3 regions of the Bradyrhizobium genosp. SA-4 str. CB756 genome follow, and region 1 is predicted to be linked to each of the others. Evidence: riboswitches for the same ligand, from Rfam matches in the RefSeq annotation. Region 1 holds a riboswitch; each other region holds the start of a gene.
The links. Region 1 has a riboswitch for cobalamin ahead of BRAGE_RS0122275 (energy-coupling factor ABC transporter permease). Riboswitches for the same ligand answer to the same signal wherever they lie in the genome.

Region 1 (5,900 bases):
GCGCGCGCTCGCGCTCTCGGCGCTGGCGTCGCGTCCGGGCGAGCGGCTGTGGGACATCGGCGCCGGCTCGGGCTCGATCTCGGTGGAGTGGGCGCTGTGCGGCGGGACGGCGATTGCGATCGAGGCGCGCGAGGATCGCGCCGCGAACATTCGCACCAATGCGGCGGCGTTCGGATTGGCGCATCGGATCACCGTCGTCACGGGAAGGGCACCTGAAGCTCTTGCTGGCCAAGACCCGCCGGATGCCGTCTTCATCGGCGGCGGTCTCGATCCCGCGATGTTCGATGCCGTCTGGTCCCGTCTCTTGCCAGGCGCGCGGCTCGTCGCACATTCGGTCACGCTGGAGACGGAAGCGCTGCTCGGCGAGCTGCATCAGCGCCATGGCGGCGAGCTGATGCGGGTCGAGATAGCGCATGCCGCTCCGCTCGGCCGCTATCGCTCGTGGGAGGCAGCCCGGGCGGTTGTGCAGTGGAGTGCGGTGCGATGAAAGTCGCCGGACTCGGATTCAAAAAGGATGTCACGCTGGCTTCGCTGCGCGAGGCGTTGCTGGCCGCTGGCGGCACTGAAGGTCTTGCGGCGGTCGCGACCGTCAGCGACAAGGCCGATGCGGAGGCGCTAAAGCAGCTCGCGCGCGAATGCGGCGTGCCGATCAAGGCCGTTCCGTCGGATGTGCTCGCGAATGTCGACACGCCGACGCAGTCAAAACTCGTCGCGGAAAAATTCGGAACCGGCTCGGTCGCCGAGGCGGCAGCGCTTGCGGCCGCGGGCCCTCGCGCGCGTCTGATTGCGACGCGCGTGGTCTCGCAGGATCGCACTGCGACGGCCGCGATCGCCGAAGGAGATGGCGCATGACCGTGCATTTCATCGGCGCAGGGCCCGGGGCGCCTGACTTGCTGACGTTGCGCGGCCGCGATTTGATCGCGGCCTGTCCGGTCTGCCTCTATGCCGGCTCGCTGGTGCCGGAAGGCGTTTTGGCGCATTGCCCGTCCGGTGCACGCATCGTCAACACCGCGCCACTGTCGCTCGACGAGATCATCGCGGAGATCGCCGCCGCGGATGCCGAGGGCAAGGACGTCGCACGGCTGCATTCCGGCGATCTGTCGATCTGGTCGGCGATGGGCGAGCAGCTCCGCCGCCTGCGCACACTCGGCATTCCCTACACGGTCACGCCGGGTGTGCCGTCGTTCTCGGCCGCCGCCGCCGCGCTGGAAGCCGAGCTGACGCTGCCCGGCCTTGCGCAGAGCGTGGTGCTGACGCGCACGCCGGGCCGCGCCAGCGCGATGCCCGAAGGCGAGAACCTTGCCGCATTCGCGGCGACCGGTGCTGTGCTTGCGATCCATCTGTCGATCCATCTGCTCGACAAGGTCGTCGCCGAGCTCTCGCCGCACTACGGCGGAGATTGCCCGGTCGCGATCGTCTGGCGCGCAAGCTGGCCGGATCAACGCATCGTGCGTGCGACGCTCGCAACCCTCGATGCCGCCGTCGGTGGCGAGATGGAGCGCACGGCGCTGATCCTCGTCGGCAAGACGCTCGGCGCTGCGGATTTCGACGAGAGCCGTCTTTACGCCGTCGATTACGATCGCCGCTATCGTCCCGTCGGCGCCGAGCCGCGCTTTCCGGAGGCGTCGTGATGGCCGCAGGCCTCGTCATCTCTGCGCCGGCCTCCGGTGTCGGCAAGACCACGCTGACGCTGGCGCTCGCGCGCGCCTGGCGCCAGCGCGGATTGAACGTGCAGTGCTTCAAGAGCGGGCCCGACTACATCGATCCCGCCTTTCATGCCGCCGCGACGGGTCGCGCCTCGGTCAATGTCGACAGCTGGGCGATGGACCGCGCGGCGATCGCCCATCTCGTCAGCCGCGGCGCGGACGCGGATGTCGTGCTCGCGGAGGGCTCGATGGGCCTGTTCGACGGCGTCGCCGCGCGCGGGGTCTCCGGCACTGGCGCGACTGCCGATATCGCGGAGATGCTGGGCTGGCCCGTGGTGCTGGTGATCGATCCCTCCGGGCAGGCGCAGACCGCGGCTGCGATCGCAGCCGGTCTTCGCGACTACCGCGCCGGCGTGCGCCTTGCCGGTGTCGTGCTCAATCGTGTCGCCAGCCCGCGCCACGAGGACCTCGTGCGGCGCGCGCTCAACGACGCGGACATCGCCGTATTCGGCGCGCTGCCGCGCCATGCCGAGATCTCGCTGCCGAAGCGGCATCTCGGCCTGGTGCAGGCTGAGGAGCAGGCCGAGATCGGCAAGCTGATCGACGAGGCCGCGCGCTTCGTCGCCGAGCATGTCGATCTCGATGCGGTGCTGCGAGCGGCAGCGAGCTGGTCGCCGCAAGCTGCGTCGAACGGCCTCAATGTGACGCCGCCCGGGCAGCGCATTGCACTGGCGCGCGATGCGGCGTTCTCGTTCGTCTATCCGCACATGCTGGAAGCCTGGCGCGCGGCGGGCGCGGAGATCTCGACATTTTCGCCGCTTGCCGATGAAGGTCCCGATGCCAGTGCGGACGTCTGCTGGCTGCCCGGCGGCTATCCCGAGCTCCATGCCGGCAAGATCGCCGCCAATGCACGCTTTCGCAGCGGCCTGCGCGCCTTCGCCGAGACGCGGCCGGTGCACGGCGAATGCGGGGGCTATATGGTGCTGGGCACCGCTTTGACCGACGCCGAAGGCGTCCGCCACGAGATGACGGGCCTGCTTGGCCTCGAGACGAGCTTTGCCAAGCGCCGCATGCATCTCGGCTATCGTCTCGCCGCGCTCGCAGCACCGATGCCGGGACATCAGGCGGGCGCCCGGCTTCGCGGCCACGAATTCCACTATTCGACCATCCTTGCGCAGCCTGACACGCCTTTGGCGGTCGTGCATGATGCGACCGGCGCAGTCATTGCCGAGACCGGCTCGCGGCGGGGACAGGCGACCGGCACGTTCTTTCATCTGATCGCGGAGGACCGGTGAGCGGTTTTGTCTCCTTCGTCTCCGCCGGCCCGGGCGATCCCGAGCTCCTGACCGTGAAGGGCGCCGCGCGGCTGCGCGAGGCCGACGTCGTGCTCTATGACGATCTTGCCTCCGGCGCGATCCTCGACCTGGCGCGGCCCGGCGCCAATCTCGTTGCGGTGGGGAAACGGGCAGGGCGGCCCTCGACCAGGCAGCACCACGTCAACCGCTTGCTGGTCGACTACGCCGCAACCGGCGCGCGCGTGGTGCGGCTGAAGTCCGGCGATGCCGGGATCTTCGGCCGGCTGGAGGAGGAGCTCGAGACGCTGCGTGAGGCCGGTATCGGTTATGAGATCGTTCCCGGCGTCACCTCGGCCTGCGTCGCCGCCGCGCAAGCCGGCATTCCCCTGACCCGGCGCCATACCTCGCGCCGGGTGCAGTTCGTCACCGGGGCCGACGTCACCGGCGAGCTGCCGCAGAACCTGAACTGGGCGGCGCTGGCCGACCCCGAAGCGACGACCGTGGTCTATATGGGCCGCCGCACCTTTCCGGATCTTGCCGCAAAATTGATCGCGCAGGGCCTCGCCCCTAATACCCCCGCGCTGTTCGCCGAATCCCTCGGGCGCGCCGACGAGCGGCTGGTCCGCACCACGATTGCCGAGCTTGCCGAGCAGCTTGCGCGGGGCGGGGCGGCGTCGACCGCCGCCGTCATCCTGTTCGGCGCGCTGGCGGGGGATTATCCGTCATGATGGCCCGGGCCGCCCTTCCGCCCTTGACGCCCGGCTGGCGAAAGGGGCACACAGGAGAGGCATGGTGCTCAACGCGGCGCAAAGCGCCGGAGCATAATCGGGAATGGGGATGGGCGGACCCAGTTGCGGCGCCCAAAACCCCAGCCGCCCCCGCGACTGTAAGCGGTGAGGGGCTCCGATCAGCCACTGGGCCGCAAGGTCCGGGAAGGCCGGAGAACCCCAGTGAACCGCGAGCCAGGAGACCGGCCGTGCATGTTTTGAGGCCAAGGCCGTCGGGTGTGACGGCAGGAAGGAACTGAACCATGCATATCGAACCCGGCGTCGTGACGGGCGCCAAGCTTGTATTGAGTTACGCAACCGGCATCGCCGCAGGCGGCGTTGCCTTGAAGCTCGCGGTCGAGACCGTGCGCGAGCAGGGCATCGGCTCGCTCGCCGTGCGCACCCTCGCGACCACCGCGCTCGTCTTCACCTTCTTCGAGATCCTGCCGCACTTCCCGGTCGGCGTCTCCGAGGTGCACTTCATCCTTGGCTCGACCTTGTTCCTGCTGTTCGGTGCGGCGCCGGCGGCTCTTGGCCTTGCGTTCGGCCTCTTGCTCCAGGGCGTGTTCTTCGAGCCCGCCGACCTGCCGCAATACGGCATGAACGTCACCACGCTGCTGGTGCCGCTGTTCGGGATCCAGGCGATCGCCGCACGGATCATCTCGCGCAACACCGCCTATGTCGACCTCAGGTATCGCCAGGCGCTGGCGCTCTCGACGACCTACCAGGCCGGCGTGATCGCCTGGGTGGCGTTCTGGGCGCTCTATGGCTCCGGCTTTGCGATGAGCAACCTCGCCAACATCGCGACCTTCGCGGCCTCCTATGCGCTCGTCATCGTGATCGAGCCGCTCGCCGATCTCGCCGTGCTGGCGCTGGCGAAGTCGCTGCGCGGTGTCACCGCGCCCGGCCTCGTCACTCCGCGCCTGCACAACGCGGCCTAAGAGATCAAGGGGCGGCCGTCATGGCCGCCCCTCGCGCTCGCGATGCTCACGCTCTCCCTGATAGGCATCGGTTGCGGCGATCCCGATCAGCTCACGCGCGCTGCGATCACTGCCATCAACGCCGCCGATCTCATCCTGATCCCGCGCAAGGGCACCGCAAAGTCCGATCTCGCCGATCTCAGGCGCACGATCTGCGCCGATGTGCTCACGAGCGACAGGACGCGCATTGCCGAGTTCGATCTTCCCGTGCGCGATGCGGATGAAGCCGATTACCGCAAGGGCGTGCACGATTGGCATGATGCGGTCGCCGCGACGTGGTCGCAGACGATCGCAGATCATCTTGGCGGTGAGGGCAAGATTGCGCTGCTGATCTGGGGCGATCCCTCGCTCTACGATTCCTCGCTGCGCATCGCGCGCCGGCTCAAGCCCTTGCCCAAGATCGAGGTCGTACCGGGCATCACCTCGATCCAGGCGCTGTGCGCGGCGCATGCATTGCCGCTCAACGAGATCGGCGAGCCTTTCCTTGTGACCACGGGACGCCGCCTGCGCGAAGGCGGCTGGCCACAAGGCGTCGATACCGTGGTGGTGATGCTCGACGGCGGCACCGCGTTCCAGTCGCTCGATCCGGCGGGGCTTCACATCTATTGGGGCGCCTATCTCGGCATGCAAGATCAGATCATCCACTCAGGCGCGCTGGCCGAGGTTGGTCCGCGCATCGTCGCCGCGCGGCAGGAAGCGCGCGAGCGGCATGGCTGGATCATGGACAGCTACATTCTCAAGCGCGGGCGTTAAGCGAGGCAGCATGTTACCCGAATGTGTCTACCAAAAGTGCCCCGAGATCTCCGCGGCCCATCGCGAAGCGGCGATTGCGCGTCAGGCGCAACTGACGAAACCGACCGGCGCGCTCGGTCGGCTCGAGCAGCTCGCGATCGAGCTTGCGGGCCTGCAAGCGACTGAGCAGCCGCGCGCCGCCCGCGTGCCCGTCATCGTTTTTGCCGGCGATCACGGCATCGTCGCGCAGGGCGTGTCGGCCTATCCGCAAGCCGTGACCATCGCGATGATGGCGAATTTTGCCTCCGGCGGCGCGGCGATCTCGGTGCTGGCGCGTGAACTGGGTTCGACCCTGGAAGTGGTCGACGCGGGCACGCTGGCGCAGGAGGAGATGGCGGGCGTCGTCACCGACAAGCCGCGCAGCGGCACGCGCGATTTCAGCACCGAGGCTGCGCTCACGCCTGCCGAGCTGGCCTTCGC
Region 2 (5,900 bases), 1.4 Mb from region 1:
TCAGTTTCGGGAGCTTCGATGCCTGAGAGCCGAAGCTTGGATCGCTCGATCTCGATCGTATTGCCGTCGAGGATGCGCGGAGGACCGCGGAGCTTCGCCGCGCAGACCGGAGATGCGATGATAGCGAACAATGCGACCATCATTACGCGGTGTTTCATCCCGACAAAAACCTCTCGCTCTTGGTTCATGTTCACGCACGATCCGGCGCCGCCGCATTCGGCTGCTTAAATGCTTGTCCATTATTCGGCCGCATCTTTCGACGCTTGATCTATGAAAGCGTGAGCTTCATTTCCAAGCTACGACCTGACGCTGCGTGAGGTTCAAGCGATTTCTTCCGGTGTGCGTGTCGCGGTATCCTTAGCCTCGTCGGTCTTTCTCACGGGGCGGGTACTGCACCCTCTCGACCTGAGGAGGAGATCTCCATCGCTCGGCGGCGGACTTGGTATGCGAGAGAAAGCCAAGCCTCGAACGCTGTTTTCTCACGCACTTCAAGATGAAGTCGCGTATGAATCTTGACGTCGAGTGGAAGTCAGGCGGGGAGGAGCAACCTGGCTATGCTTGTGGCAACCCGCATCGGCAGACAGAAGGCTGCCGACGGTTTCAGCGAGGGCGATGACATTTCGCTGTAAGTTCTTGTCAGGACGAGATTGATTTTCGAAAGAAATCTGGTCTCGCTTCCTCTGAGATCTGGACAAAGGCGCCGCGGAGTTCAGCTCAAGACTCGCTGCGTAAATGAATCGGTATCGTTTGCTCAAACCGCCAATCCGCGAGCCATCTTTTGGAGAGCCACGCGTGAATGCCAATCGCATTGTGGCCTTTCGCACCTCTGCGGTGCGCCATAATCTTCGTGGTGCCGCCGCCCCGTTCGTAGAAGAGCCCGATTGTTGTGGGCGGCGCGACTGGCGGCCGCTCTGTCGTAGTGCGCTTCACCGCGATCACAGGTGAAGATTGACCCGGCAAGCCCGGCACGAGGGCGTGCGTTTGCGCCAGAAGATGTGGAACGGCAACCTGCGTGGCTTCGTCGTATACGCACCGCACGAGGGGTATGCCGCCCGCGTGTTCGGACGATCGCGAGCACCATCCTGATGCCATTCGGTACGAGGCGTCAATCCGCATCATGGCTGCCCCATCGCGGCACTCGGGCAGGCCGCTCTGGTGCGGTTTAGCCGACTCAAGCTACAATCGTTCTCAACGACCTCACTACACAATGGGAATCAAATGGCTGCAGCTCCACGGGAATTGCCGGTCTCTTCTTACGCACTTGAAGTGGATGGCCGACTCAGAGCTGAATTCGCAACCAAAGACGGCGCCAGGGCAGGCGGAGCAGAACTAAAGAAGCGTTTTCCCATGCTTCAAGTCCGGATCTATGACGCGCAAACGAATGCGCGCGAGGAAATTTAGCGCCGAATCAGTCGTTCCTCGATGCCTCGCGCACGGCTCCGGGGCTCGTCGCCGGGGCCAGTCGGAAACGGCCGATGTTCGAGGGTATGCCGACACTGCCCCATTACCCTCTTAATGGGTTTGTCGCAGCGCTTGATCGTGCCGGCTCGGCGTCGGCATGCTCACCAGTCAATCGCGCGATGCGCGGCCTGCACGCCGGATCAGGGCCCGAGGCATCTCCAAGCCCGGTCCCTTGAAGAGTGGCATGGAGAGCTGGTTCCCTCGCAGATCGGTGTTCTCTCACTGCGTCGGGTGCGCTGGGAGCAAAATCTCGCCAACTGGTATGCGCCTCTGAGCTCGACTGTCGCGGAAAGCCTCGAGTAATCGTGCTGCCCGATTTTTGCCTGACGGGCTAAAGGCTGCGGGAAAGGCTCGCGACGGTTGCGAAGGCGTAAGCACCGACACTTTAGCGCTGATATGTCTTGCAGTTACTCTGAGGCGGTCGGCGGTAAAGGAGCTGCGGCGCGATCTTTGCTCCGCGCGACCATTAAACGGAGGGCTTTCGCCCCTTCTTACTCTTCCCGTTCCTTGGGCTCCATCCGAGCGAACCAGGAGCCAGGAGGAAAGGCGGCGATACGCTTGGCAAAGGAGGATTGCGGCTCCCAATCTTGCCCTTCGCTCTTCTCGAAAGTGATGACCCCGTTATGGGTGTAAAAACGGGGCCCTGGGATATTACAGTTCACTAAAAGCAAAACGCGCCACAGATCACCTTTTTCGGTCGGCTTGTCCTTCTGCTTCGGCAAGTAGTCCACTCCAACAGGCTCAACGATAGTGCAGCGGCCCTGCCGCAGGAGATCGCCGAGCGGGCCCTGCGTGGTCGTCACGAAGTTGAAGTTGCTCGGATCATGCAGAAAGCGAAGATTTGCGTCCCTTTCGCCATCCTTGACTTCACTGGCGATCAACCCGAGCGCCAGGGCGTGCCAGCCCAATTCGATCGGCTTTGCATAGGTCGACGCAAGTTGAAACGTGCCGTCGAGTGCGATCCTCCAGGTGATAACGTGCTGTTCGTCTAATACATCATCCGCGTGCCTGGTCCACGAAACGAAAACATAGTCGTTTCCGTCAAGTTCAGCGACGCCCCACATTCGAGGGACGAACCGTGCAACTTTCGAGACGTTGGAGATAATTTGTTCTATTGTCTCACCGTCTTGCGCTCGCCACGTTGACTTGAATCTTTCGATATGGGGGCTCTCGATAGCGCGAGCACGGTCGCCAGTCGCAGCCAGCCCGGCTAGACAGATCAGGGATCGACCGAGACAAAACAATAACGCGCGTCTTCCAGACACTTTTCTCATGACTGTTGGCCTATCTGGTTTCATCCACACGTCATTGCAGAGCGGGCAACTTCAGCCTGTTATGCGCGAGCGCAAGAAGTTAGCGACGACGCGACGGGGGACCGATGGTGTCCCGTGCGAGCAGGCGCTCTATCACGCGCCGCTAACTTCGTTGCCGGCGACAGCCTCAAGTTGCTGTGCTAGACATGCCCAGCAGGAGGAGACTGGGCATGCCGAAGACTTGCATTCCTCGTGCCAGGTTAATAGACGGCAATTCGCACCGCTTCTATGCCCTCTTTGTCGGCTTTCCGACGTGCGGGCGTCTCGATGTTTCCGTTCAGCGCGGCTTATGCACCCTCGTCACGCGCCGAATGTTCGGTGGGCGCAGCTGAACGCCTCGACCAAGTTCCTGATGAGAATTGGGAGCACGTTTGCCGCCACAGAACTGTTTGGCTCACTATCGTTACCGGAGTGTCAGCTTTCGTCCTCTGGCATGCCTCTGGGTACTCGCGGCCGAGAGGCCAGAGCGCGTTTGGCGCTTCTTTCGCGACATCCGGCACTCGCGCCGAGCATTTGGAGTCTGGCTGGCACTGCAAATCAACGTGCCGGTCAGGTATGTTGCTGACTTTGCCACGTGTCTTAGGCCTGTGCAGCACGGATCCAGCTGGTCGAGAGGGCGGCTGGATGGCGGACGCGCTCGAAAAACCTGCTGGGAAGCCTGGGACACGCATCAAATGCGTTCTGCTCCAGGCAGAAGTCCCGACCGCGGAAGCCGCTTTTATCCCTTCCACCGAACTGGCGTGCGGCCAGAGGGCAGCTGCGATGGTCATCACAATATCGCTGACTGCAGAGCGCATCTACATCGACTCAGCGATAAGGATGCGCGGTCATTCGCGTAGCGGATGCTGCAGCACCAGCTTGCGACATAATCTGAGAGGTTGACGGAAGACTTGTCTTGCCGATAATCCAAATCGTCGAGGTTCTCCGGTCCCACTTGATCCGGAGCTAAGAGGGAAGCCGGTGACAATGCCGGCGCTGCCCCCGCAACTGTGAGCGGCAAGCCGCTGTCCAACGATGTCACTGAAGCCTGCGCGGCTTCGGGAAGGCCGGACAGAAGCGATGACCCGCGAGCCAGGAGACCTGCCCCGACAATTATTCGTCCACGGGCGGGGTGTCCCGGTGGTGCGCCAAGCAGCCGTCGCACCGCGCGACTTCCCCTGCCTGCGTCCGCCACGGCCTTTGCCCCCAACATGGGGTTAACTTATGTCTCTTCTCTCCCTTCCGGTTGCCACGCTTGGAACGCCACGCATCGGTCCAAGGCGCGAGCTCAAACTCGCTCTTGAAAGCTACTGGGCGGGAAAACGCAGCGAACTGCAGTTGCTCGAGGACGCAGCTGGCCTGCGTGCCGCAAACTGGGCTCGTCAGAAATCTATCGGCGTCACCGTCATTCCATCGAACGATTTCTCGCTGTATGATCAGGTGCTCGACACAAGTGTCATGGTTGGCGCCATCCCAGAGATTTACGCTTCGAACGCCGAATCCGTTTCGCTGAAGACGTACTTCGCCATGGCCCGGGGGTCACAATGCGACGATCAGGATGCGAGTTGCGGTCGCGGACCGCGCGGATTTGGCGCACCCGCTCAGGAGATGACCAAGTGGTTCGATACCAACTACCACTACATGGTGCCCGAGTTTCACAGAGGGCAGACTTTCAGGCTATGCTCTCGCAAGCCGATCGAGGAGTATGAGGAAGCCAAGGCCCTTGGCTTTCAGACCCGCCCTGTCCTGATCGGGCCGGTCACATTCCTAAAGCTCGGCAAGAGTCCCGATCCTGCGTTCCAGCCACTCTCACTACTGGATGAACTGTTACCGGCCTATATCGAGGTTCTGCAGGAATTGGCCAAACGTGGGGCAAATTGGGTTCAGTTCGACGAGCCCTGCCTGGTTCTTGATCTGGATGAGAGGGCGCGGCAGTCTTTGCGACATGCCTATGATCGGCTCGCCAAGGAGGTGCCGGCCATCAAGATCTTAGTTGCCAGCTATTTCGGCGACCTCGGGGACAATCTGAATACCGCGTTGAGCCTGCCAGTTGCCGGACTACACCTCGACCTAGTTCGAGCGCCACAGTTGTTGGACCAGATCATCGCTGGCGGCCGAAGTGATCTCGTCATGTCGCTCGGTGTCGTCGACGGCCGGAATGTATGGCGGTCGAATTTGTCGTCGCTGCGCCAGCGGCTCGAACCCGCGATTGCGAAGCTCGGCAAGGACCGTGTACAGATTGCCCCATCCTGCTCGCTGCTTCATGTGCCGGTCGATGTTGAACTTGAAACCGGGCTCGTTTCCGACGTCAAGAGCTGGCTCGCTTTTGCGGTCCAGAAGATGCGGGAGCTTGCGATCCTGGCGCGGGCACTCGCAGGCGACCAGAATGTTGCGCCAGCTCTTGCCGAGTCGGAATGTGCCGCGACTGTTCGCCGGACTTCGCCGAAAATCCGTGATGCCAATGTCGCTGTCCGGATGAAAGCGATCGATCAGACCATGCGTCGACGCGGGAGCCCATTTGCCCGTCGTGCCGAGATCCAAAGCAATCGTTTCGGACTACCGGCTTTTCCTACCACGACCATCGGATCGTTTCCGCAGACCACAGAGGTCCGGAATGCCCGTGCGGCGCATGCGCGAGGCGCGATAAGTGACGAGCAATACGACAGGTTCCTCAAGGAGGAGACTGCGCGCGCCGTACGTTGGCAGGAGGACATCGGTCTCGACGTCCTCGTGCACGGCGAGTTCGAGCGCAATGACATGGTGCAGTACTTCGGCGAGCACCTCGCCGGCTTCGCATTTACCAGGAACGGATGGGTGCAGTCGTACGGCTCGCGTTGCGTCAGGCCACCGATCCTGTTTGGCGATGTGGTGCGGCCGAAGCCTATCACCGTGGACTGGTGGCGCTACGCGCAATCACTAACGAGGAAGCCGATGAAGGCCATGTTGACCGGACCGGTGACGATTTTGAACTGGTCCTTTGTTCGCGATGATATTCCCAGAAGCGAGGTCTGTCGCCAGATTGCGCTCGCGATCCGAGACGAAGTCCGCGATCTCGAGAATGCTGGTGCGACAATGATCCAGATCGACGAAGCCGCACTGCGCGAAGGAATGCCGTTGCGTCGATCTGAGTGGACGGCCTATCTCGAC
Region 3 (5,900 bases), 210 kb from region 1:
GCCACCGTCGGGTCTGCCGCGGTCGCGTATTGGCTGTACAGCATCACGCCCGGGGTGATGTCCCAGGTGTAGCCGACGCGGCCGGTGACGGGATTGAACGTCGTCGAGAAGGGATACCCCTTCGCGGACTCCAGCGTGCCGTCGGGGAAGAAGCGGGTCCGGTCCAGCTTGATGTCCTCGAACCGGATGCCGCCGATCAACGCGAAGGTCGAGGTCAGCTTGAGCCGGTCCTCGAACGACAACGAGGCGGTGTTGACGCGGGTGTAGATCTTCTCGTCGCTGCGAGGGCCGTAGGGCCCGCGGTCGGGATTGAGCAGGTCGACGTAGTCGTTGAAGAACAGCGTGTCCTGCGAGACGTTGAACTGGTTGTTGCTCGCCGCCACGGTCGCGACGAAGCGGTTGTCCATTCCGCCAATGCTGGAATTGACGGTGAGGTCGGTGATGTTGCCGTAGAGCCGCTGCGCGTGATCCAGCGCCAGGCGCTCGCGATAGATGCTCTGCGCGCCGGCGAAGTTGCCGACAGTCTGGTCGAACGACGAGATCTCGTTGTTGAACCAGTGCCGGTGCGCGTCATAGCCGTAGACTTGGCTGCGCAGCGAGATGCTGTTGGTGATGTCCCATTGGAAGCCGCTGCGCAGCCAGAGCTCACTGGCGCCGCTGTGATTGTCGAGCACGTTGTAACTCGTGGTCAGCGTACGCGCGTCGATCGTCGGCGGGACTGGCGTGCCGCCGCCGAGGTAATAGTTGCTCCAGACCCCCGAGACGATGCCATTCGTCGGCACGATGCCCGGCCCGTTCGCCGGTACGATCGGCGTGCCCCAGTAGAAGCGGTCCTTGTCCTGCCTGTATTCGGCTGCGCCCCAGACCTTCAGGCTATCGTTGACGCGATAATTCAGCTGGCCCGAGACATTGCTGAGCCTGGAGTAGCTGTCCTCGATGAAGCTCTTGTCGTTGAAATGGCTGATGTCGAAGCGGTAGTCGAGGCCATCGATCAGCGTAGAGCCGCCCGAACCATAACCGGCGCGATAGCCGTTGAAGGAATCGTAGGAGGTGAAGGCTTCGTTGACGATCGGACCGGTATGCGGCGCTTTGGTCACGTAGTTGACGGCGCCGCCGGTTGCGCCAAGACCTGCCACCAGCGAGTCCGGTCCCTTGATGATCTCGACCTGCTGCAGGCCCGCGACATCCATGGGACGGCCGGTCATGGTCGACGGCCCGATCGGAATGCCGTTGTAGAGGGTGTTGAGCTGATCGCCGGAAAAGCCGCGCATCGAGAAGATCGCTGGTGCCCCGGGCGCATCGCCGCCAGTCACGCCGACTGCCGCCTTTGCGACGTCGGTGGTGGTCCGGATGCCCAGGTCCTGCATGGTCTGCTGGCTGATGACCTCGACGGTCGCCGGCGTCTCCCGGGCCGAAATGCCGAGGCGAGAGGAGACCCCGGCGACGGCGGCGGTGTTCAACGGTGTCGTGTCGCCGGCGGGCGGGTTGGTGGGCCTTGCAGCGATCGGTGCTGTCGGTCTTCGCCCCGTGGCCCGGCGGGCGGTCCGAGGCTTTTGGTTGCCCGGGCTGATTGCAGGCGCCGTCCTCGGTGTGGACGGGGAGACAGTCACTGGACCGATCTCCACGGGCGGCTTGTCACGGTCCACGCTCTGCGCGATCGCAGCCGCCGACAGCGACACGGAAGAGAGCAGGGAGATCAGGAAAACACGTGAATAGCCTGGCGCAACGCCGGCACGAGAATGAAGAGTTTGCACGACAACGCTCTGCGGCGACGCAAATAAACTGTCACCGCGGTTGCCTTAGTCATCTACCTTCGCCCCAGGCGGCAGATGCAGCGGCTACTTGTCCGACATCGGGGCACCCCGCCCAATGCGTTCGCGCGTGACTCATGGCTGGCAGCAGGTTTCCTGGCTCGCGGGTCATCGCCTTCGACCGCCTTCCCAGAGGCCCGAACGGGGCTCCAGTGGTTCGTTTGGTCGTCGGCTATCCGCCTACAGTTGCGGGGGCAGCCGCGGAATTGTCCGTCGAGACGGACGCACCGCATTCCCTTGAATAGTCCTTGCGGACACTACCGATCATGAAACTGGCAGCTGGCGATGAAGCCGTCAATATCCGAAGGGGACCCGTCGATTGGCCCGACCTTCGATAATGGCCATGTGTGGCTGTTTTGCCCGACCATCCAAATTCGCGCCGGCATCGATTGGCGCGCGGCGCAATTCCGCTGGCGCCTTCTGCCGCTGCAAACGCTGTTCCCGAAATCTAGAGACATTTGCGAGACCTGCGAGCGCTTCGATCGCTCGCCCAACCGCAAACCAAGGAACGCACCATGCAAACGTCGCTTCACTCCCGTCGATCCGCCATCTTCCTGCTGATGGCAGCCGTGAACATCGGACAGATTTCGATGGCGCACGGCGAGGTGCCAGTCCCCGATGCGATCGTCGGGACATGGGAGGCGGACGACGGCACGGTGAAGCTCGACATGTTCAGGAGCGGAACGGAATTCCAGGCGCGCATGCTCTACGGCAACGAGATCGTGGAGGCGGACAACGTGACCTTCAAGAAGGACGCCAAGAACCCCGATCCCGCGCTGCGTGCGCGGTCGCTGAAGAACATTGTCTTCATCGCCGGCTTGCGCTGGGAGGATGGCGAGTGGGGCGGCGGCACGATCTATGACGCCTCGTCCGGCCGCACCTACAACTGCAAGGCCACCGTCAAGGACGGCAAGATGCACCTCCGAGGCTATCTCGGGCTGCCCGCGATGGGACAAACCCGCACATTCCACCGCGCTCGCGGCTGAACGGATTTCCGCCAGGCCCGAACTGTCTTGCCAAAGCGCGGTCGCTGGTACCGCGCTTTTTCTTGGGAATACAGCGGCCCAAATCGGTCGTCAGGATTGGCGTGTTATGCAAGTCTATTGGCGCGCTTGGTCAGTCAATTCCTGCCACGGAGGCCGCAGGATAAGACAGGAACGAAGAGAGGTTGAAATGTTCGACAAGTCGAAGAGAACGGCGCTCGTCACCGGAGCGTCCTCCGGCATGGGCAAGGAAATCGCAAGGCGTCTTATCAAGGACGGATTCCAGGTCTTCGTCGCCGCGCGGCACGTCGACAAGATGGATGATCTCGTCGAGCTCGGGGCGAGGTCCCTGAGAATGGACATTTCGAGCGAGTCCGACATCCAGGCGACGGTCGATGCCATCCTGCGCGAGGTGGATGGCGTCGATGTGCTCGTCAACAACGCCGGCTTCGGCCTCTACGGTCCCGTCGAGGAGGTCGGCATCGACGAAGCGCGTTACCAGTTCGAGGTGAACCTGTTCGGCGCCGCTCGCCTGACGCAGCTTCTCTTGCCGAAGATGCGCGAAAAGCGCGCAGGCACGATCGTCAACATCACCTCGATGGGCGGCAAGATCTACACCCTCCTGGGTGCCTGGTACCATGCGACCAAGCATGCGCTGGAAGGCTGGTCCGATTGCCTGCGACTTGAACTGGCTCCGTTCGGCATCAAGGTCGTCGTCGTCGAGCCCGGCCTGATCGAGACGGGATTTGGCGATGTGGTTGCCAATGGCCTGCTCAAACGATCGGGTGGAGGTCCTTACGCCAAGCTGACGCAGGCCGTCGCGAAATCGACCCGTGCGGCTTATGGACAGGGACGCGGCACCAATCCAAGCGTCATCGCCGGCGTCGTGTCCAGGGCCGTGAAGGAGCCAAAGCCGCGCACCCGCTACGTTGCGGGTAAATATGCCTTGCCCATGATCAAGATTCGCGAATGGTTCGGCGACCGCCTGTTCGACCGCGTGATCATGAGCCAGATGCGCTAGGATTGTTCATGAGTGGTACAGCGGCAGACAGATGCAAGGTCCCCCGAGCCTTTTGGCAGGCCGTTGAACATATCGGCGTGCCGCCGGCCGTGCTGTTGCGGCAGGCGAAACTGCCGGCGACCTTGCACCTGAACGAGCAGGGGCAGGTCACCACAGTGCAATATTTTGCGCTCTGGAGAGCGCTGGAGGAGCTGAAGCCGGAGCCGGGGCTCGGCTTGATGCTGGTCCAGAGCGTCGAGACGGCGGTGCATCCGCCGTCGAGCCTCGCTGCGTTCTATGCGAGGGATTATCGCGACGGATTGCTCCGCATTGCGCGCTTCAAGCGGCTGTGCTCGCCCGAGCAGCTGCAGGTCAGGGAAGGCGAGGACGAGTGCGTTGTCGCGGTGGAGTGGCCGTATGCAACTGATCCGGAGCCCGCGATTTCGACCGACGTGACCTTTGCCTCGCTGGTCGAGCTCGGACGTCGTGGGACCGGACAGCACCTGACGCCGAAGCGGGTGGAGCTGGTTCGTCCTCGTCCCAAGAGCGACGTCCACCAGAAATATTTCGAATGCCAGATCCGCTATGGCGCGGCACGAAACCTGCTGGTCCTGAAATCCGCAGACCTCGATCGTCCGTTTCCCGGGCACAACAAGGAACTCCTCGAAATCCTGACGCCGGCATTGGCGTCCGCCCTGGGCGAGCTGGAAGCGCGCAGCTCCGTCAGGGAGCAGGTCAAGGTCGTCCTGAAGCGGAGCCTTGCGAGCGGGCGGCCCGAATTGTCCGACGTGGCGCGCGATCTCGGCTTGAGCGAGCGAACCCTTCAGCGCCGCATCACCGACGAAGGTGCGAGCTTCCGCGAGCTTCTCGTCGAGGCGCGTCAGGAGCTCGGGCGGCAACTCCTGTCGGATCCCACCGCCGACATCGACGAGGTCGCATGCCTCCTGGGCTATCAGGACGCAAGCTCCTTCTATCGCGCTTTCCGCTACTGGGAAGGCGTGACGCCGAGCCGCTGGCGCGAGCTGCATGGCAACAAGATTCACTGACGGTTGCTGCGCCCTTTTTGGCGCCTGCGGCAACTTCGTTGGCGCACCTCGTCACTGTCGATCGAGGCCAGCGAGGATAGGACTTGCCGAGTAAGTCCAACTCAATCCATCGAGGATATCGCATGTCTGGCAAAGTCTGGTTCATCACCGGGGCATCCCGCGGCTTTGGTCGCATCTGGGCGGAGGCTGCGCTCAAGCGCGGCGACAAGGTGGCTGCCACCGCCCGCATCCTGGCTGACGTGGCTGATCTCTCGGAAGCTTACGGCGATGCCGTGCTGCCGATGGCCCTGGACGTGACCAATGCCCACGCGGTGCAGAATGCCGTGAGCCGGGCTCACGCGCATTTCGGACGGCTGGACGTCGTGCTCAACAACGCAGGCTACGCGCTGGTCGGGGCGATCGAAGAGGCGCTCGAGGCCGATGTCCGCGCCGAGTTCGACACGAATTTCTTCGGCACGCTGCGCGTCATCCAGGCCGCGCTTCCCTTGCTGCGACGGCAGGGCGGCGGCCACATCATTGGCGTGTCGAGTGTTGCGGGCATCGTCGCCGGGCCCATCACCGGGTTCTACAACGCCTCGAAATTCGCCATCGAAGCTCTCCATGAAAGTCTGGCCCAGGAGGTCAAGGACCTCGGGTTGAAAGTCACGCTGCTCGAGCCTGGCGCCTATGCGACGGGGTTCGCCAGCACGGCCTCGCTCAGGATTTCGCCCGTCATCAATGCCTACAGCAACACGCGGGCGGAGGTATTTGCCGCCGGCGCCAAGCTTGCTTTTGGCGAACCGGAGGCGACGGCCGATGCGATCCTGAAGATCGTCGACGCCGAGAATCCGCCATTGCGGTTCTTCGTCGGCACCGAAGGTCTGCCGCGCGCCCGCTCTGCCTATGCCGATCGCCTCGCGACGTGGGAAGCGTGGGAATCCCTCTCCAACGCTGCTCAGGGCGAGGCGAGAGAACACAACATCGCATCTTAGTCGCACCAGCCCTTTTCTCGACAGGCCCGTCTGCTCCTTGCGAGCGGGAAACAGAGGATCGCAATGAACGCTACCGCAGTTGCAGACTT

Region 2: another riboswitch for cobalamin. It lies ahead of metE (5-methyltetrahydropteroyltriglutamate--homocysteine S-methyltransferase); the one in region 1 lies ahead of BRAGE_RS0122275 (energy-coupling factor ABC transporter permease).
Region 3: another riboswitch for cobalamin. It lies ahead of BRAGE_RS0123275 (TonB-dependent receptor); the one in region 1 lies ahead of BRAGE_RS0122275 (energy-coupling factor ABC transporter permease).

Annotation. Positions count from the first base shown of each region.
Region 1 is NZ_KI421499.1:4,542,772-4,548,671, reverse strand. It holds gene BRAGE_RS0122300 (bifunctional cobalt-precorrin-7 (C(5))-methyltransferase/cobalt-precorrin-6B (C(15))-methyltransferase) at 1-487, shown strand, start outside; gene BRAGE_RS0122295 (cobalamin biosynthesis protein) at 484-852, shown strand; gene cobM (precorrin-4 C(11)-methyltransferase) at 849-1,631, shown strand; gene BRAGE_RS0122285 (cobyrinate a,c-diamide synthase) at 1,631-2,941, shown strand; gene cobA (uroporphyrinogen-III C-methyltransferase) at 2,938-3,669, shown strand; cobalamin riboswitch at 3,715-3,934, shown strand; gene BRAGE_RS0122275 (energy-coupling factor ABC transporter permease) at 3,972-4,649, shown strand; gene cobF (precorrin-6A synthase (deacetylating)) at 4,692-5,441, shown strand; gene cobT (nicotinate-nucleotide--dimethylbenzimidazole phosphoribosyltransferase) at 5,452-5,900, shown strand, end outside.
Region 2 is NZ_KI421499.1:5,918,007-5,923,906, reverse strand. It holds gene BRAGE_RS0128755 (thermonuclease family protein) at 1-188, opposite strand, end outside; gene BRAGE_RS0128750 (nodulate formation efficiency C protein) at 1,953-2,735, opposite strand; cobalamin riboswitch at 3,675-3,876, shown strand; gene metE (5-methyltetrahydropteroyltriglutamate--homocysteine S-methyltransferase) at 3,978-5,900, shown strand, end outside.
Region 3 is NZ_KI421499.1:4,748,550-4,754,449, reverse strand. It holds gene BRAGE_RS0123275 (TonB-dependent receptor) at 1-1,754, opposite strand, end outside; cobalamin riboswitch at 1,881-2,088, opposite strand; gene BRAGE_RS0123270 (DUF2147 domain-containing protein) at 2,327-2,797, shown strand; gene BRAGE_RS0123265 (oxidoreductase) at 2,985-3,815, shown strand; gene BRAGE_RS0123260 (AraC family transcriptional regulator) at 3,824-4,840, shown strand; gene BRAGE_RS0123255 (SDR family NAD(P)-dependent oxidoreductase) at 4,963-5,811, shown strand; gene BRAGE_RS49135 (class I SAM-dependent methyltransferase) at 5,875-5,900, shown strand, end outside.